DNA from 3 places in the Nocardioides koreensis genome. Region 1 is predicted to be linked to each of the others. Evidence: predicted binding sites of a transcription regulator. Region 1 holds the regulator's gene; each other region holds the start of a gene.
What was found. The regulator LexA, encoded in region 1, represses DNA repair genes until DNA is damaged. The targets are predictions, from matches to a motif close to TCGAACANNTGTTCGA.
Positions count from the first base shown of each region.

Region 2: the regulator LexA is predicted to act here: its motif matches at 3,439-3,454, upstream of ABD268_RS11245 (HNH endonuclease signature motif containing protein).
Region 3: the regulator LexA is predicted to act here: its motif matches at 2,950-2,965, upstream of ABD268_RS01815 (alpha-ketoglutarate-dependent dioxygenase AlkB).

Region 1 is NZ_BAAAQR010000006.1:174,397-180,810, reverse strand. Features, by position in the region: gene ABD268_RS11890 (hypothetical protein) at 1-188, shown strand, start outside; gene ABD268_RS11885 (hypothetical protein) at 209-541, opposite strand; gene ABD268_RS11880 (LysM peptidoglycan-binding domain-containing protein) at 652-1,002, opposite strand; gene ABD268_RS11875 (SDR family NAD(P)-dependent oxidoreductase) at 1,240-2,058, opposite strand; gene lexA (transcriptional repressor LexA) at 2,226-2,954, shown strand; gene ABD268_RS11865 (phosphatase PAP2 family protein) at 3,058-3,897, shown strand; gene ABD268_RS11860 (alkaline phosphatase D family protein) at 4,012-5,751, shown strand; gene ABD268_RS11855 (alkaline phosphatase family protein) at 5,753-6,414, shown strand, end outside.
Region 2 is NZ_BAAAQR010000006.1:51,848-58,261, forward strand. Features, by position in the region: gene ABD268_RS11235 (TerC/Alx family metal homeostasis membrane protein) at 1-900, opposite strand, end outside; gene ABD268_RS11240 (class I SAM-dependent methyltransferase) at 1,090-1,689, opposite strand; gene ABD268_RS11245 (HNH endonuclease signature motif containing protein) at 2,039-3,364, opposite strand; gene ABD268_RS11250 (VldE C-terminal domain-containing protein) at 3,645-4,214, shown strand; gene ABD268_RS11255 (citrate synthase 2) at 4,306-5,412, opposite strand; gene pdxH (pyridoxamine 5'-phosphate oxidase) at 5,524-6,183, shown strand; gene ABD268_RS11265 (HAD family hydrolase) at 6,212-6,414, shown strand, end outside.
Region 3 is NZ_BAAAQR010000001.1:383,931-390,344, forward strand. Features, by position in the region: gene ABD268_RS01805 (ABC transporter permease) at 1-2,070, opposite strand, end outside; gene ABD268_RS01810 (ABC transporter ATP-binding protein) at 2,072-2,848, opposite strand; gene ABD268_RS01815 (alpha-ketoglutarate-dependent dioxygenase AlkB) at 2,988-3,602, shown strand; gene ABD268_RS01820 (VOC family protein) at 3,709-4,221, opposite strand; gene mmuM (homocysteine S-methyltransferase) at 4,283-5,197, opposite strand; gene ABD268_RS01830 (SDR family NAD(P)-dependent oxidoreductase) at 5,228-5,986, opposite strand; gene ABD268_RS01835 (DUF1707 SHOCT-like domain-containing protein) at 6,129-6,414, shown strand, end outside.

The sequences.
Region 1 (6,414 bases):
TGATGCTGGTCAGCCGGCTGCTGCGCCGGCTCGGGATCACCGAGGACCCCGCGCACCCCAGGACCCGCCGGACCCGTCCCGTGGTCCCGGAGCCGCGGACCGCCGACCCCATCGCCACCCACGCGTCCTCCCCCACGCCGCCGCCGGCGCCCGTGCGGCCAGCCGGTGGCCGACGCGCTTCTCGCTGACTGGTCCAGTCCAGCAGGACTCAGCGCTGCCGGTCGGCGGCCCGGCGCACGAACTTCAGCCCGGACCACACCTCGTCCACCGCTGCCACCTTGACGTCGACGAAGCCCAGCCCGAGGCCGAGCCCGCGCACGAGGTTCTCGTCGAGGTCCGAGACCGGACCGTCCGGGTTGCGGGCGGAGCGCTGGGCGGCCTTCTTGGGCCAGCAGACCCAGACCATGCCGTCGATCACGGTGCGGGCGAAGACCTCCGGCAGCCGACGCGCCAGGGCGCGGCGCTCGGCGTGGAAGGTCAGCGTGACGTCGGCCGCGCGCGGCAGGCGGCGTACGACGTGGGCATGGCGTGAGGATGGCAAACGAAGTGGGGCGGGGCCACCTGGCCCCGCCCCACGTCTTCCCCGGCCCGCCGGTCGGGGTCGAGTCGACCGGCGGGAGTCTGTGTTGGTGCTGCCCCAGGGGGCCTGGGTCACTCGACGGGCACGCGCAGCCGCTGGCCGGCGACGACCATCCCGGAGTCGAGGGCGTTGAGCCGCTCGATGCGGTCGATCATGGTGCGGACGCCGCCGTCGTCGGCGATGTCGGCGGCGATGCCCCAGAGCGTGTCACCCGCACCGACCATCACGACGCGGGTCGGCTCGGGGGTGCCGGGCTCCTCGGTGGCGACCGAGCCGGCGGCCAGGGCCAGCCCCAGTCCGAGGGCGACGAGCATCGCCAGCGCCAGGACGACGAGCCGGCCGCGGCGGGTCAGCCGGAGCTGGCCGGCGCTCGCCGGGGCCAGCGTGGGACGGAACGTGGTGCTCGCGGTCATCGTGCTCATCGGGACCTCCTGGGGAAGCGGCGGTCAGCCTCGGGTCGTTAGCTCGATCTGCTGTCGAACCGATGTCTAACGGCGGCCACCGACAGTCCCCTGCGGGATGTCTGGACCACCCTGGTCACGATCGGCTCGATCAGACGTTCGATCGAACATGTGTACGAGGTTAGAGCAGGTGTTCGAACAGCACAAGGCCCTGGACGAACATTTGTTCGAACACGTTCGAGCGGCCCCCGACGCGGATCAGGCGTTGCGGCTGATCGCGCGACGCCCCTGCGCCACGAAGAGGCCCAGCCCGCGGGCGGCCACCGACGGCGCCATCGCGGAGACCCGGACCACGCCACCGCGCCAGCCCGGCACCGAGCGCACCACGCGGCGGCTGCCCAGCAGGCCCACCGCCTCCTCGGCCACCTCGTCCACGGTGAGGATCCGGCCGCCGGAGTGGACCAGCGCGCTCCCCATCCCGCCGGGTGTCTGCTGGTCGAGCATCGCGGTCCTCACCCCGTCCGGGCAGAGCGCGCGCACCCGGATCCCCTTGCGGGTCTCGACGTCACCGGACATCGAGATCGACACGATGGCGGCCTTGGTCGCGGCGTACACGCTGTAGCCGGGCACCGGCCCCAGCCCGGCCAGCGACGCCGTGTTGACGATGTCGCCGTCGCGCCCGGAGGCCTCGAAGGCCGCGATCGCCGCGCGCATCCCCCACATCGTGCCCATCAGGTTGACGTCGACCAGGCGCCGCACGGCCTCCTCGGACAGCTCCGCCAGGGTGCCGTCGTCGCCGACGCCGGCGTTGTTGAACCACGCAGTGAGCACGCCGTGCCGCCCGGCCGTCGCGGCGGCCTCCGCGTGGGAGCCCGGGTCACGGACGTCGTGCGCCAGCCCCTCGGCGGCGCCGATCTCGTCGGCGGTCCGCCTCGCGCCCTCGCCGTCCACGTCGGTCAGCACGACCTGGTACCCCCGGGCGACCATCCGCTCGGCGATGCCGCGACCGATGCCGCGGGCGCCGCCGGTGACGACACAGCTGATGGGCTCGGAGCTGGGGGCGGGGTTCGTCGACATGACGGGAGTCAACCAGACCGGGCGTGGTCTCGACAGGCTCGACCACCGGTTGACCAGTGCGACACGCAGTTCGAACAGATGTTTGAATCACCGGTCCGGTTTGGCTACGGTTGGTGGCACCAGCCCGGGACGCCCGGGCCGTACGCCGCGAACCCGGAGGCAGCCGCATGGCCACGAAGAAGACCGACGCCCACAAGGTTGCCCAGCTGCCCGACGGCCCCCCGGACGCCACCGGCCTGACCCCGCGCCAGCAGCGCGTGCTGACCACGATCAAGGGCTCGATCGAGCGGCGCGGCTACCCGCCGAGCATGCGCGAGATCGGCGAGTCGGTCGGCCTGACCAGCTCCTCCAGCGTCGCGCACCAGCTGAAGGTGCTCGAGGAGAAGGGGTTCATCAAGCGCGACCCCAACCGGCCGCGCGCGATCGAGGTGTTCCTGCCCGAGGTGCTGGCGGCCCGCCGCTCGATCTCGGCGGCCGACGAGTCGTCGTACGACGAGACCGGGATCGGCGACGCCGTGCCCGCCGCGCAGTACGTCCCCGTCGTCGGGCGGATCGCCGCCGGTGGCCCGATCCTCGCCGAGGAGCGGATCGAGGACGTCTTCCCGCTGCCCAAGCAGCTCGTCGGCGACGGCCAGCTCTTCCTGCTCGAGGTCTCCGGGGACTCGATGATCGACGCCGCCATCTGCAACGGCGACTACGTCGTGATCCGCCAGGAGCAGACCGCCGAGAACGGCGAGATCGTGGCCGCCATGATCGACGGCGAGGCCACCGTCAAGACGTTCCAGCGCAAGGACGGCCAGGTGTGGCTGCTCCCCCACAACGACGCCTACGAGCCCATCGACGGCACCCACGCGACCATCCTCGGGAAGGTCACTGCGGTCCTGCGCCGCATGTGACGCCGCGCGTGACAAGGGGCCTTAATCCCCTGTCATCGGAATACTTCCGGGTAATACTTGGCTCTGTCTGACGATCAGTGAGCCCGAAAGTACGCCTGTGACGATGCCGAGCCTGCCCGTGATCCCGGGGATCCGTAACCGATACCCGAGGGTCTTCCGTGGCGTGCTCGAGCTGGTGCTGGTGCTCTCCCTGTGGGTCGCCTACAGCCTCTCCCGGCTCTTCGCCGACGCCAACATGGGGCCGGCCCTGGCCCGCGCGAACGACCTGCTCCACATCGAGCGGCACCTCGGCATCCACTGGGAGCTGTCGCTCAACAAGCTCTTCATCGACAACGACGCGATCGGGCTGGTCGGCAGCTACTGGTACGCCACGCTCCACTACATCGTCACCGGCGCGGTGCTCCTGTGGCTCTACCGCCTCGGCCGGCACTGCTACGTGCCCGCCCGCCGGGCGCTCGCCATCGCCACCATCCTCGGCCTGGTCGCCTACCTGCTGATGCCCACCGCGCCGCCGCGGTTCATCCAGGGGTACGCCGACGTGCTGAGCCTGCACGCCGCCGACGGCTGGTGGGGCACGGACGCCTCCGCGCCGCGCGGCCTGGGCGGGCTGACCAACGAGCTCGCCGCGTTCCCCTCCCTGCACGCGGGCTGGGCGCTCTGGGTCGCGATCTCGCTGCAGCGGCACGCCCGCTGGCACTGGCTCAAGGGCCTCGGCTGGGCCTACGCGGCCGGCACCGCGATCGTGATCGTCGGCACCGGCAACCACTGGGTCATCGACGTCATCGTCGGCTGGCTCGTGGTCGTGGCCGGGTTCCTGGCCGCCGAGACCCTGCCGTCGCCCAAGGACGCCCCGGGTCGCACCAACGGCGACACCGCGTCGGACGCCCCGGAGCTTGTGTCCGCCGGTCCCGGCGCGCCCAGCGCAGCCGCGCACGCCAAGTAGTCCGCCGCCGCGTCAGCCCACCGGCGGGTGTCCCTCCGGTGACGCGCGGGTGACGGGACGGTGCTCACACCCCGGCCGCGTCACCTCTGACCGATCAGCTCCGTTGATCGGTCCGTGACCACACCTCGCCCCGCCCTGAACCGCGCGCTGCCCCGGCGTACCGTCCTGGCCACCGGCGCCGCCGGAGGTGTCCTGGTGACCGTGGCCGGCACCGCCGACGCGACCGCCTCGCAGCGTGCCGCCGGCCACCGGGCCTTCCGGCACGGTGTCGCGTCCGGCGACCCGCTGCCCCGGGCCGTCGTGATCTGGACCCGCGTCACGCCGACCGCGGCGAGCACCCCGGGCTCGGGCCACGGGCCCCGGGTCCGGGTGCACTGGGAGGTGGCCACCGACGAGCGCTTCCGGCACGTGGTGCGCCGCGGCAGCTTCGCGACCGGCCCGGAGCGCGACCACACCGTCAAGGTGGACGTGACCGGGCTGGACCCGGCGCGCTGGTACCACTACCGGTTCCGCTGGGACGGCCACACCAGCCGGGCCGGGCGCACCCGCACCGCGCCCGCCGCCGACGCCACCCCGGACCACCTGCGTTTCGGCGTGGTCTCCTGCGCCAACCTCCAGGCCGGCTGGTTCAGCGCCTACCGCGGGCTGGCCGCGCGTGACGACCTGCACGCGGTGGTGCACCTGGGCGACTACCTATACGAGTACGGCCCCGGCCAGTACGGCTACGGCCCGGACAACGAGGACATCCGCAAGCACCAGCCCGCCCACGAGATGGTCTCGCTGGCGGACTACCGGCAGCGGCACGCGCAGTACAAGACCGACCCGGACCTGCAGGACGCCCACGCGAAGTACCCGTGGATCGTCACCTGGGACGACCACGAGGTCGCCAACGACACCTGGAAGCACGGCGCCGAGAACCACACCCCGGGCCACGGCGACGGCGGTGAGGGCAGCTTCAAGGCGCGCCGCGCCCGCGCGCACCGGGCGTACGACGAGTGGATGCCCGCGCGGCTCGACGGCAGCGTCCGGATCGGGGACGGCAGCCGGCTCTTCCGCCGGCTCCGCTTCGGCACCCTGGCCGAGCTCAGCATGCTCGACCTGCGCACCCACCGCAGCAAGCAGGTCGACTCCCCCGCGCCGCCGGCCCCGTGGCCCGACGGCGAGGTCAGCGACCCGACCCGCACCATCACCGGCGAGCAGCAGCTGGACTGGCTCGAGGGCTCGCTGCGCCGGCACCGCGGCGTGCAGTGGAAGCTGATCGGCAACCCGGTGATGATCGCGCCGGTGAACTTCGGCGACCTGCCCGACGAGCTGGTCAACCCGGTCAACGACGTGACCGGACTGCTGCCGGCGAACGGCGCGCCGTACAACGTCGACCAGTGGGACGGCTACACCGCCGACCGGCGCCGGGTCTTCGACTTCATCCGCAACCACCAGGTCAAGGACACCGTCTTCATCACCGGCGACATCCACTCCGGCTGGGCCGCCGAGCTGCCGTACGACGCGTCCACCTACACCGGGCAGGGGCCGAGCGAGGACGAGACCGCGGGCGTGGAGTTCGTGTGCACCTCGGTCACCTCCAACAACCTCAAGGACATCACCGGCGACCCGACCGGGGCGACCAGCACCGCGGTCGAGGAGACGATCAAGGCCAACAACCGGCACATCAAGTACCTCGACTTCGACGCGCACGGCTTCTCGGTGCTCGACCTGACCCCGCAGCGGGCCCAGATGGACTGGTTCATCATCAGCGACCGGGCCGACCGGGACGCCACGATCACCTGGACCACCTCGTACGCCGCCCCGGCCGGCAGCGGCCGGGTCGTGTCCGTCGACCACCCCGTGGGGGCCTGACATGTGCACGCCGTCGTCGGTCGAGCCCGTCGAGACCAGCGCGTTCGCCCGCGGCGCGGCCCAGGTCCGCACCGGCCGGCGTACCCTCCTGCGCGCCGGCGGCGCCGGGCTGGTGTTCTCCACGGTGGCGGGCGCTCCGGCAGTGGCCGCGGCCGGTGCCGGGACGAGGAAGCGCGCCTACGTGCTCGTGGTCGACGGCTGCCGGCCCGACGAGATCTCCCCGGTGCTCACCCCGAACCTGCACGCGCTGCGCGAGGGTGGGCTGAGCTTCCCGGAGGCCGCCTCAATGTGGGTCATGGAGACCATCCCCAACCACGTGATGATGATGACCGGGCTGCGGCCGGACCGGACCGGTGTGCCCGCCAACGAGATCTTCGACCGCGCGCTCGGCGAGGTCCGGACCATGGACCGCAAGCGCGACATCCGCACCGGCACCGTGATCGGCCGGCTCAACCGGGCCGGGCTGACCACCGGGACGGTGCTCAGCAAGGAGTACCTGTACGGCGTCTTCGGCGACCGGGCCACCCACCGCTGGGAGCCGGCGCCGGTCGTCCCCGTCTCCGGGCACGCGCCGGACGTCTTCACCATGGACGCGGCACTGACCATGGTCGACGAGCTCGACCCGCACCTGGTCTTCGTCAACCTCGGCGACATCGACCGGTT
Region 2 (6,414 bases), 120 kb from region 1:
CGCCAGGGTGGGGATCTCGGGCACCGCCGTCCACTGCAGGTGCCCCCAGTGCAGCGCCAGCTTGGCGCCGATGAAGCCCAGGATCGCGGCGAGGCCGTAGCCGAGGTGCACCAGGCGGCTCAGGGCGCTCTCGAGGACGAAGTAGAGCGCCCGCAGGCCGAGCAGGGCGAAGGCGTTGGTGGCGAAGACCAGATAGGGGTCCCCGGTGATGCCGTAGACCGCCGGCACCGAGTCGATCGCGAAGACGATGTCGGTGGCCAGCACCGCGAGGACGACCAACGCGAACGGGGTCAGCGCCCGGGCCCCGGCGCGACGCACGGTGAGCCGTGGGCCGTCGTACTCCTCGGTGACGGGGAACAGCCGACGGGCCGCCCGCACCACGCGCATCCGGGAGATGTCGACCTCCTGGCCGTGGCCGCTGAGCGTGTCGCGCAGGATCTTCACGCCGGTGACCAGCAGCACCAGCCCGAAGACGAGGAAGACCCAGTCGAACGCCGCGAGCGCGGCGGCGCCGAGGGCGATGAAGAGGCCGCGCAGCACGAGCGCGCCGATGATGCCGTAGAGCAGCACCCGCTGTCGCAGAGCCGGCGGTACGGCGAACGCACCGAGCAGCAGCATGAACACGAAGAGGTTGTCGACGCTCAGCGACTTCTCGACGAGGTAGCCGGTGAGGTACTCCACGCCGCGGTCGGTGCCGTGCTGCCACCAGACCCAGCCACCGAACGCGAGCGGCAGCGCGACGTAGAACGCGGACCACGCCAGCGCCTCGCGCAGGGAGACCTCGTGGGGTCGGCGGGTGAGCAGGAAGTCCACGGCCAGGAGGACCAGGACGAGGCCGATCGTGACGGCCCACAGGGTCGGGGTGCCGATCGTGGCAGTGGCAGCGGCGATGAGAGGCACGGGGTCTCCTCGGACGACAGATGGTGTCCGAGGTCTTCCTCGACCGGCTCCTGGAGCTGCCGGTGCCCGCCCGGGACGGCCACGGGGCCGTCGTACTGACCGGAAGGTGCTTGGGTGAGGTACTCCCCTCGAGCCCCCAGTGTACTGACCCTCTTCAAGAGCTGGTTCCGTGACGGCAACCGCCCCGGCTCAGCTGACGACGAGGTACCGCTCGTCGTCGATCTCCCGGCCCCAGTAGACGGGTTCCGGCAGCAGCGTCAGCTCGGCCTCCCGGCCGGCCCCCTCGACCAGCGCGACGGTCTCGGCCGCGGACAGCCCGGCGCCGTTGAACCACCGGCCCTCGACCAGCAGCAGGCGGCCGCCCGGCACCAGCAGGTCGATCCAGCGGCGCAGGGTCGCCGCCGGGTCGGGCATCGCCCACAGGACATGGCGGCACAGCACCACGTCGTACGACGCCGGGTCGAGCGGCGGCGCCGAGGCGTCGCCCTCGGTGAACCGCACGGCGGTGTCACCGGCAGCCTTCTCCTGCGCCAGCCGCACCATCTCGGGGGAGATGTCGACCCCGTCCACCGTGTAGCCGTGCCCGGCGAGCAGCAGCGCCAGCGTGCCGGTGCCGCTGCCCAGGTCAGCGACCCGGGCGGGCGCCGGCGGCAGGGCGTCGAGCAGCAGCTCGCGCCATGCCGCGCGGACCGTGTCGTCCCGAAGGCCGTGGTCGGCCGCTTCGTCGAAGCTTGCGGCTTCAGCATCCCAGAGGTCGCGGGTCTGCTGCAGGTCGTCCCGTGAGGTCATGCGCGCAGCATAGGAGTCGGTGTCGACATATTGCCGGCGGTGGCCGGATTCTTCCGGCGGGGCCGGATTCTTCCGGCGGGGGCGGATTCTTCCGGCGGGGGCCGGGCTCTCTTTCGGCGGGGTCTCGGGGTCTCATCGGTGGGGTCGGCTGCGCGGGCAGGGCGCCGTCGCTTGCTTCGCCGTTGGCGCCGCAGCGTCGTCTGCTTGGGGTTGCGCGCCGTGGCGGCGCCCCCCGGCTCGCTTTTACGCTCCTTGCACCCTGCCCGCGCTGCCGACCCCACGGTGCGGCAGCCTCGCCCTCGCCGCTTCTGGCTGGGTGGGGGGTGGTCGGTTGCGTCGCTGACTGCGTTCACTCGCGTCTTGGTCGGCTTCTGATCCACTCGGGTGGTGGGTGCCCACGCTTGGGTGGGGGCAGGAACTCGGGTCGGCCGTCGTGGGGGTTGAGGCGGACCTGCCAGGGGGTGTGGTGGATGACCCGGTGGTGCTGGCCACAGAGCAGGACGAGGTTCTCGAGCTTGGTCTCGCCGCCGTCGACCCAGTGGAGGATGTGGTGGGCGTGGCACATGAGCGGGGGCCGGGTGCAGCCGGGGAAGGTGCAGTGCCGGTCCCGGCAGACCACGGCCCGCCAGATCGCTGGGGTGACCAGCCGGCTGGTGCGGCCGACGTCGAGGACCTCGCCCTTGCCGCCGAGGGCGACGGGGATGATGTCGGCGTCGCAGGCCAGCCGCCGGATCACCGAGGGCGCCAGCTCGAGCCCGTCATCCGTGACGGCGGGGGTGCCGAGGGTGGCCCAGTCGATCTTCTGGCGCAGCACCTCCAGCGACGTGGTGACGGTGACCCGGGGTCTTGCGCCGTGGCAGTCCGGGGGCAGGTCGGTGTCCAGGGCGTGCTGGGCGGTCGCCACCAGGGCGTCCCACATGCGGGCGCCGTGGTCGCGGGGGTCGACGTTCTCCTCGCAGGTCTCGGGGTCGACGGCGGGTTCGGGCTTGGTGAGCGGCAGGAAGGCGGCCTTGAGGATGGCGGCGTCCTCGACGGTGCCGCGGCCCCGGAGCCGGACGCCGCCGGCGCCGTCCTCGGTGATGGACAGGTGCCGGTGCAGGTGCGCGGCCCGGTCCTCGCGGTCCAGGGCCTTCTCGGCGTCGCGTTCGGCCTTGTCGGGGTCGACCACCAGCACCAGGCGCTTGGCGGCATGGTGCAGCTCGGTGGCGGTCAGCCGGGACGCCGCCTCCAGCAGCAGCTCCTCGCCCTCCGCCCGGACCGCGGGGTCGAGGGGGAGCTTCTCGATCGCGGCCACGATGATCGCGGCCTGCTCCGGGGAGACCCGTCCGGCCAGCAGCGCGGCGTGGGTGGCGGTCCGCTCCGTCACCAGGAGCGGGGCCTGCTCGACGGTGCGGTGCCCCTGCCCCCGTTTCATCCCGGCCAGGTGGGTGAACCAGCCGGCGGTCGAGGACCAGGCCAGCTCCTGCTTCGGGATCTTCCGGGCCTCGATCTCGGCCAGCATCGAGGCCTCCAGGCCGGCCAGGTGCGCGCGGAGCGTCTCGGCCTCGGCGACCGCCTCGACCAGCTCCTCCGACGTCTTGGCCGCCCACAGCGCCTCGTCCAGGCAGGCCAGCCGACCGTTCACGTCCGCGACCACCCCCGCGGGGGTGGTGGGGAGATCGGTGGGCTGCTCCATGTCCTGACTCAACCAGAGCCCACCGACAGTCCCGGGCTCCTGACCTGTGCATATCTCATCTGATGAGACGCTATCCGAAGAAACTTTCGAGAAACTTTTCGAGCCGAAGGGGACCGACCGCCGACCGCGAGCCGGAAACCGGCCGCGACCCCGAGCGGACCCCCGCCGTAGCCAGCCAAGACCGCAACCAGAGCGAACCCGCAAGCCGAGTGGCGGTGGTGCGCCGGCGCAGGCTGCGCATTCGTCTGACACGGCTCGAAGACCGACCTACCCTCGTCCGGTGTCTCGGATCCGAACCACCCCAGCCCTCGCCCTGCTCATCCTTCTAGCCCTGGTCTCAGCGCCCGCGTCGGCCACGCCGCTCGAGGACTACGCGTCGTACCAGCCGCAGACGAAGTGCTCGCCGCGGGCCAAGCCCGGGACGACGTACCTCGGGAAGCGGCTGGTGAAGCGCTTCGGGGGTGGGTTCGGGCCGATCTCGCGCTCGTGCGACAGCGGCGGCACCTCCGAGCACAAGGAGGGTCGGGCGTTCGACTGGTTCCTCGACGCGTCCAAGAAGTCCGACCGCAAGCGGGCGCACGCCTTCATGGACTGGGTCTTCGAGACCGACCGCCGTGGCAACACCGACGCCCGGGCGCGCCGGATGGGGATCATGTACGTGATCTGGAACGACCACATGTACCCGGCTTGGAGCGGGTTCGAGAAGGAGTCCTACCTCAGCTCGGGGTGCAAGAGCCGCAAGAAGTGCAGCACGACGCTGCGCCACCGCGACCACCTGCACGTCTCGCTGACCCGCAAGGGCGGCAAGGGCCGCACCAGCTGGTACGACGGGCGGCTGCCTCAGGGCTGACCGGCCTGCCGCGCGGGCTTCATGGGAGTGCCGAGCGCCGGTTCGCGCGTTCCGATGGTGCCGAGCGCTCCCATGAAGTCGTCAGGGAGCGTCAGTCCTTCGCCCAGTCGGCGTTCCAGCCGTCGACCTCGTCGGCCTTGCGGGACGACGGGCCCGTGTAGACCGCCGAGGGGCGGATCAGCCGGCCGGTGCGCTTCTGCTCGAGGATGTGCGCCGACCAGCCGCCGGTGCGGGCGCAGGTGAACATCGAGGTGAACATGTTGGCCGGCACCTCGGCGAAGTCGAGGACGATCGCGGCCCAGAACTCGACGTTGGTCTCCAGAACGCGGTCCGGGCGGCGCTCGCGGAGCTCGGCCAGCGCGGCCTTCTCCAGCGACTCGGCGACCTCGTAGCGCGGGGCGTTCAGCTCGCGCGCCGTACGCCGCAGCACTCGCGCGCGCGGGTCCTCGGCCCGGTAGACACGGTGCCCGAAGCCCATCAGGCGCTCGCCGGAGTCGAGCAGGCCCTTGACGTAGGAGCGGGCGTCGCCGGTCTTCTCGACCTCCTCGATCATCCCGAGCACCCGCGAAGGCGCGCCGCCGTGGAGGGGGCCGCTCATCGCGCCGATGGCGCCGGAGAAGGCCGCAGCGACGTCGGCGCCGGTGCTGGTGATCACGCGGGCGGTGAACGTCGAGGCGTTCATGCCGTGCTCCGCGGCCGAGGACCAGTAGGCATCGATCGCCTTGACGTGCTTGGGGTCGGCCTCGCCCTTCCACCGGATCAGGAACTTCTCGGCGAGGGTCTTGCCCGTGTCGACCTCGGACTGGGGGACCACCGGCATGTGCAGCCCGCGCGCGGACTGCGCGGCGTACGAGAGAACCATGACCGCGACCCGGCCGAGGTCGGCCCGGGCCTGCTCGTCGGAGATGTCGTAGGTCTGGCCGAAGCCGAAGGCCGGGGCGAGCATCGCGACCGCGGCCTGGACGTCGACGCGCACGTCGCCGGTGTGGACCGGCAGGTTGTACGGCTCGGCGGGCGCGAGCCCCGGGGTGTAGCTGCCATCGATCAGCAGGCCCCAGATGTTCTCGAAGGGCACCCGCCCGACAATCTCCTCGATGTCCACGCCGCGGTAGCGCAGCGCGGAGCCTTCCTTGTCGGGCTCGGCGATCTCGGTCTCGAACGCAACGACACCTTCGAGTCCGTGGTGTACCTCGGTCATGCGCTCGCGGCTCCTCTGCTCGGTGGGCGCCCGGTCGGGCGTGCCGGACGCATTCTGCACCCCTGTCCGGATCGTCGCACCTGCCCCCTCGCAACGCCTAGGGTCGAGGGCATGGCGACTGTGGACGGAACCGGACGGATCGACCTGCCCTCCCTGCGAGCGGAGTACACCCGCGCCGGGCTGACCGAGGCCGACCTCGAGCCGGACCCCTTCGCGATGTTCGACCGGTGGATGCACGAGGCGATCGCCGCCGACCTGTACGAGGCGAACGCGATGGTGGTGGCGACGGTCGGGCCCGACTTCCAGCCCTCCGCCCGGATGGTGCTGCTCAAGGGCTTCGACGAGCGCGGCTTCGTCTTCTTCACCAACACCGGCTCGCGCAAGGGCCAGGAGCTGGCCGGCAACCCGCGCTGCGCGCTGCTCTTCCCCTGGCACCCGCTCGAGCGCCAGGTGCGGGTCGACGGCGTGGCCGCGCCGCTGGACCGCTCGGCGGTGGAGGAGTACTTCGCGCAGCGGCCCCGGCGCTCGCGGCTCGGGGCGTGGGCCTCCCACCAGTCGAGGGTGGTGACCGGTCGCGACGAGCTGAGCCTGGCGTACGCCGAGGCCGACGCCCGCTACCCCGACGAGGTGCCGGCGCCCGAGGAGTGGGGCGGCTACCGCGTGCACGCGGAGGCGGTCGAGTTCTGGCAGGGACGACCGGGCCGGATGCACGACCGGCTCGTCTACCGCCGCTCCGGTGCGGGCTGGTCGACGGAGCGGCTGGCGCCGTGACCGACGTGGGTGTCCTGGGTCTGCGCCCGTGGTGATCGCGGTGTTCTTCGACGGTGACGGCACGCTGTGGGACTTCGACGCGGTCATGGTCGGGGACTCACTGGCGCACGACGTCGAGGCGGCACAGCGCGCCGGCTGGCGGGGGATCTGGCTGAACCGGCGCGGCGCGGTCAACGAGAGCCACACCGAGCCGGACGCGGAGATCTCCACGTTGGCCGAGCTGCCGAACCT
Region 3 (6,414 bases), on a different contig from region 1:
CTCCACCACCTGGTCCAGCCGCGCCTGCACCCCGGTGGCGCCGGGCTCGGTGAAGATGATCAGCGCGTTGTCGCGCTGCGGGATCCCGGCGTCGGCCAGCGTCTCCAGCGTGGTGAGGATCGGGAAGAACACCACGGGGTTGTCGTCGTAGATCCCGGCCACCCGCCACCGCTTGGTGCCGGTGGGCATCTTGAGGGTCACGGTGTCCCCGACCGAGAGCCCGTGGTCGGAGGCCCACGAGTCCTCGAGGAAGACGGTCCCGTCCCGCAGGTCGGAGGCCCGGCCCGCGGTCATCGAGAGGCCGAGCGCCGCGGTGTCCCCGGGGTCGGTGGCGGCGACGCCCTGGTCGCCGCCGTCGCGGCTGCCGAAGCCGTAGCGCTCGCGGACCACGTTCGCGACCCCGTCGACCCGCTCCATCCGGTGGGCGATGCCGGCGGGGAACGCGCCGCCGAAGACGTTGCTGACGATGTAGTCGCCCACGAAGTTCTCGGCCACCGACTTGTCGACCGAGGCCTTGGCGGAGTCGCCGACGATCGCCATCGTGCAGGCCAGGGTCAGCCCGATCATCAGCGCCGACGCGGTGGCCGTCGTACGCCGCGGGTTGCGCAGGGAGTTCTGGCCGGCGAGGTTGCCGATGCTGCCGAAGCCGCGGGCGTAGGACGCGCGGGCGCCCAGCAGGAACGGTCGGCTGATCACCGGGCTCGCCGAGGACACCCCGAGCAGCACGGCCAGCACCCCGCCGCCGACGAAGTACCCGGCGTGCGGGACGTCGGCGAACAGCCCCAGCGCCAGCGTGGTCAGCCCGGCGCCGATCAGCACGATCCCCAGCAGCAGCCGCCGGTGCATCGAGCCTTCGGGCAGCGCCACGTCGTCGCGCAGCGCCTGCACCGGCGCGATCCGTCCGGTCCGGCGCGCGGGCAGCCACGCCGCCGTCATCGTGACGACGACGCCCACGACGTACGCCGCGAGGACCGTGCGGGGCTGGAAGATCAGCGCCTGCCCGGACAGGTCGAGCCCGAAGCGCGCGAACAGGGCCCGGATGGCCATCGCCAGCACGTAGCCCAGGCCGAGCCCGGCGGTCGACCCGAGCACGCCGAGGACGAACGCCTCGAGCAGCACCGACGCGCTCACCTGGCGCTTGGAGGCGCCGAGGGCGCGCAGCAGCGCGAGCTCGCGGCTGCGCTGCGCGACCAGGATCGAGAAGGTGTTGACGATGAGGAACGCCCCGACCACCAGCGAGATCCCGGCGAAGATCAGCAGGAACGTGGTGAGGAACGAGACCGCCTGGAGCAGGTCGGTGGCGGACTCGTCGGCCGCGGTGTCGCCGGTGACGACCTCGTAGCCGGCGGGCAGGGCGGCGTCGACGCGGTCGCGCAGCTGCTCCTGCGAGACGCCGTCCGCGGCGGTCACCCACACGTCGTTGAAGACGTCCTTCCCGCCCAGGAAGAACCGCTGCGCGGTCGGGGTGTCGAACAGCGCGAGCGTGGCGCCGTTCAGCGACCCGCCCTCGGGGAAGCCCGCGATGCCGACCAGCTCGGGCATCAGGGTCAGCCGGGTGGCCGTGATCAGCCGGACCCGGTCGCCGATCTGGTAGCCGCCCCGGTCGGCGGTCTTCTCGTCGAGCACCACCTGGTCCTCGCCGTGCGGCGGGTGCCCGCTCAGGATCGCGAGGCCCTGCAGGTCGTGACCGGCCGGGGCGCCGGTCCAGTTGCCGCCCAGCGCCGGCGGCCCGAAGCCGCCCACGACCTTGTTGTCCGTGCCCACCACGAACGCGCCGACCGAGCTGACGTTGCCGTCCACCCGGGCCGCGCCCGGCACCGTCCGCAGCCGGTCGACGACCCCTGCGGGGATCGTCTTCGTGGACGGCTCGCCGGTGACGGTGGTGCCGCCGACGGGGCGTACGACGACGTCCCCCACCGTCGAGGCGAACAGCGCGGTGAAGCTGCGGTTCAGGGTGTCGGAGAAGACCAGCGAGCCGACCACGAACGCCACCCCCAGCACGATGGCGAAGGTGCTCATGATCAGGCGCACCTTGCGCCCGAGCAGGCTCTTGAGGGCCGCGCGGATCATGTCAGGCGCCCGGTCCGGCGGCCGACATCCGGGCCATGATCTCCAGCACCTGCTCGCGGTTCGGACGGCGGACCTCGTCGACCACCCGGCCGTCGGCGAGGAAGACGACCCGGTCGGTGTACGCCGCCGCGACCGGGTCGTGGGTGACCATCACGATGGTCTGCCCGAAGTCGTCGACACTGCGCCGCAGCAGCTCGAGCACCTCGGCGCCGGAGCGCGAGTCGAGGTTGCCGGTGGGCTCGTCGGCGAAGACGATCCGGGGCCGGGAGACCAGCGCGCGGGCGACCGCGACCCGCTGCTGCTGGCCGCCGGACAGCTCGCTGGGCTTGTGCCGCAACCGGTCACCCAGCCGCACGGTCGCGATCACGCTGTCGAACCAGCCCGGGTCGGGCCTGCGGCCGGCGATGGCCAGCGGCAGCAGGATGTTCTCCTCCGCGGTCAGCGTCGGGACGAGGTTGTAGGACTGGAAGACGAAGCCGATCTCGTCGCGGCGCAGCCGGGTGAGCGCCTTGTCCTTGAGGGTGGTGAGGTCCTGGTCCCCGATGAAGACCGACCCCGAGTCGCCGGTGTCGAGGGCGGCGCAGCAGTGCATCAGCGTCGACTTGCCCGAGCCGCTGGGGCCCATCACCGCGGTGAACTCGCCGGTGGCCAGGTCGAGCGAGACGTCGTCGAGGGCCGTGACCAGCGCGGCCCCGCTGCCGTAGGTCTTGGTCAGGTGCCGGACGCGCGCGGCCGGCAGTGCGGTGTGCGTTCCGTCGGTGAGGGCGGTCTGCGTCATGGCACCACGATCTCGCGGATCACCAAACGGCGACCACGGGTTTGCGGCCCTTGCGCCCCCGGCCTCTCCTCGACTCCTCCCCGACACCCGGGACCACGAGATCGAACACGTGTTCGACGTGGCGAGGTAGCATCGGGGCATGGACTTCCAGGGAACCCTCTTCGAGGCGCCCCCGTCGGGCGTGCGGTCCTTCGCCGGGCTCGAGCGGCGGGCCCTGAGCCGGGGCGCCTGGGTGGACGTGCAGCGGACCTGGCTGCCCGGCGCCGACGAGGTGTTCGCCGCGCTCGTGGCCGAGGTGCCGTGGCGGGCCGAGCGGCGCCAGATGTACGACCGGGAGGTCGACGTACCCCGCCTCCTGCACACGTACGGCGTGGGCGAGCCGCTGCCGCACCCGGTGCTGGAGGAGGCCCGCGACGCGCTGTCCGACCACTACCTGCCCGAGCTCGGGGAGCCGTTCGTGACCGCGGGCTGCTGCTACTACCGCGACGGCCGCGACAGCGTCGCCTGGCACGGCGACACCATCGGCCGCGGCCGCAGCCAGGACACCCTGGTCGCGATCGTCTCGGTCGGGGACCCGCGCCGGCTGGTGCTGCGCCCGCGGACCGGCGGCGAGTCGATCGCGATCGAGATGGGCCACGGCGACCTGGTCGTGATGGGCGGCTCCTGCCAGCGGACCTGGGAGCACGCCGTCCCCAAGGTCGCGCACGCCGGGCCCCGGATCTCTGTGCAGTTCCGGCCGCTCAACGTCTTCTGAACGCGTCCACGGCGACCGGGCCGCGGTGGCTGCCGAAGCCCCGCCCGGGGACCCGCTGGTCACTGCCCGCCCCTCGCCCTGCAAAGAGGACCTAGGGGGCCAACTCTCACTGAGGACAAGGGACGGGCCACTTCATCCGTACCCCGGACCCAGCCCGGCTGAGGGGTCGAAGGTCCCCAGTTCTCAGGTCTTCTGGTCGCGACCGTCCGGTTTCGAGACGGTCTGAGCCTCCCCGGCCCCGCTCCCGGTCCCGGTCATCGAACAATCTCCTGGAGCGCCCAGGAGTTCCCATCGGGGTCGGTGAAGAACGCGTACTTGACGCCCCCATGTCGTTGACCTCGGAGACCACGACGCCCCTGCCCGACAGGTGAGCACGGGCCTCCTCGACGTCGTCGACCACCAGGTGCAGGTTGAGCACGCGGGGCGCGTCGGGTTCACTGAACCCGACTCCGAGGGCGATCGAGCACGCCGAGCCGGGTGGGGTCAGCTGGACGACCCGCATCCCGTTGCCGGGCTCGACGTCGTGGTCGAGGTGGAATCCCAGCCGGTCGACGTAGAACTCCTTGCTCCGGTCCACATCGGTCGTGGGCAGCGGGACGAGCTCCAGGCGCATGTCCATGTCGTGACTCCTTCTGTGGCTCGGCGCGTATCGATGGCCAGGAGCATCGCACGTTCGCTCGTCACCTCGTCGGACGCCGGAGCCGCACCAAGCGTTCGGCCAGGGCGGCGATGTCCGCCGGCCCGGTGCCACAGCAGCCGCCGACGAGGCGGGCACCGGCGGCCATCCAGTCCTCGGCGAGACCGAGGTCGAGCGGGTCCCCGTAGGCCCACTGCTTGGTGTCGCTGTCCCAGCTGCCGCCACGGTTGGGGTAGGCCACGGCCGGCAACCCGGTCGCGGCCACCGCAGCGCGCACGGCGCCCAGCACGTCGGCCTGCTCGGAGCAGTTGACGCCCGCGGCGATGATCGACCGGCTGCCGGCGAGGACGGCGTACGCCTCCGGCAGCGGCTGGCCGGCGTTGGTGGTGGCGCCGCGCACGGAGTAGCTGAACCAGGCGGGGACACCGAGATCCTCCAGCAGCGGGACCAGGACCTCGGCCTCGTCGGAGTCGGGGACGGTCTCGACGGCGAGCAGGTCGGGGCCGGCCGCGGCGAGCAGCTCCAGGCGCGGGGCATGGAACTCCCGCAGCCGCGCCGCCGGGACGCCGTACCGGCCCCGGTACTCCGAGCCGTCGGCCAGGAACGCGCCGTACGGCCCGACGGAGGCGGCCACCAGCAGCCCCGGGTGCGTGTCCGCCAGCTCGTCGCGGACCTCGCGCGCGAGGGTCACGCTGGAGGTGATCAGGCGCCGCGCCTGCGCCGCGTCGTACCCGGCGGCGACCAGGCCCTCGACGCTGGCCTGGTAGCTCGCGGTCGTCACGACCCGGGCCCCCGCCCGGTAGTAGGCGCGGTGCGCCCGCGCGATCCGGTCCGGCTCCTCGCCCAGGAGCCGGGCCGTCCACAGCGCGCCGCCGAGATCGGCGCCCTGTTCCTCCAGGGCCGTGGAGAGCCCGCCGTCGAGGACGACGGGTCCGGCGAGGGAGGCGAAGTCGAGCACGATTACATCCTGCCCCCTCGCTGCGCAGGGCTAGCTGCGCAGGTAGGAGGCGCCGTTCACGTCGATGATCGTGCCCGTGGAGAAGCGCGCCTGCGGGGAGGCGAGCCAGAGCACCGCGGCGGCGACCTCCTCGGGGCGGGCCACCCGCCCGAACGGCGACTGGGCACGTACGGCGTCGCCGCCGGGGCCGTCGAGCACCTCGCGCGCCATCTCGGTCTGCACGAAGCCGGGCGCCACCGTGCCGACGGCGATCCCGTGCGGCGCCAGGGCGAGCGCCATCGACTGGCCGAAGGCGTTCATCCCTGCCTTGGACGCCGCGTAGGCCGGGTTCGCCGGCTCGCCCCGGAACGCACCGCGGCTCGACACGTTGACGATCGCGCCGCCGCCGGCGGCCTGCAGGTGCGGGACCGCGCAGAAGGCTGCGTTGGCGGCGCCGACGAGGTTGGTGGCCAGGGTCTGCGACCAGGCCGCCTGCCACTCGTCGTACGACGTGGTCAGCGGCGGGTGCGCGCGGAAGACCCCGGCGTTGTTCACCAGCACGTCCAGCCGGCCGAGCTCGTCGGCGGCGCGGTCCACCGCCGCGCGCACCGCGTCCGGCTGGGCCATGTCCGCCTGCACGCTGACGTGCCCCTCCCCGGCGAGGGAGGCGCGCACCTCCTCGGCCGACCGCGCCGAGGTCCCGTAGTGGACCGCGACCCGGTCGCCCTGCTCCGCGAAGGCGCGGGCGATGGCGGCGCCGATGCCGCGGGAACCCCCGGTGACCAGGACACCGCGGCGCTCCGGCGTCATCGGACGCCCCCGGTGGCGCGGCTGCGGGCAGGCTCTCGTGTCATGGTGCGATCCTCTCGCAGGGCACGGGGTCGTGTGCTGCGCGAACGCGACATGCCGCGTTCCCAGGCACATGGCCCGAGGCGGGACTAGCCTGTCCGGCGTGGTGAGCCAGCCCGACACGGGAGAGATCGACGTCCTGGTCCTCGCGGCCGTGGCGCCCGCGGGTAGCACGGCCACGACCATCGCCGAGCGGCTCGGGCAGCCGGCCGAGGCCGTCCGGGCGGCCGTCCTGCGGCTCCGGCAGGGCGGCCTGGTGGAGGCGACCGGGGACTCCGTGACGCTCACCGCAGCGGGAGGACTGGCCGCCGCCCACGCCCGGAGGCTCGGACCCACCGCGGTCGCGGGGAGCCCGGCACCCACCCTCGACCTGGGCGAGGCCGCCCGGA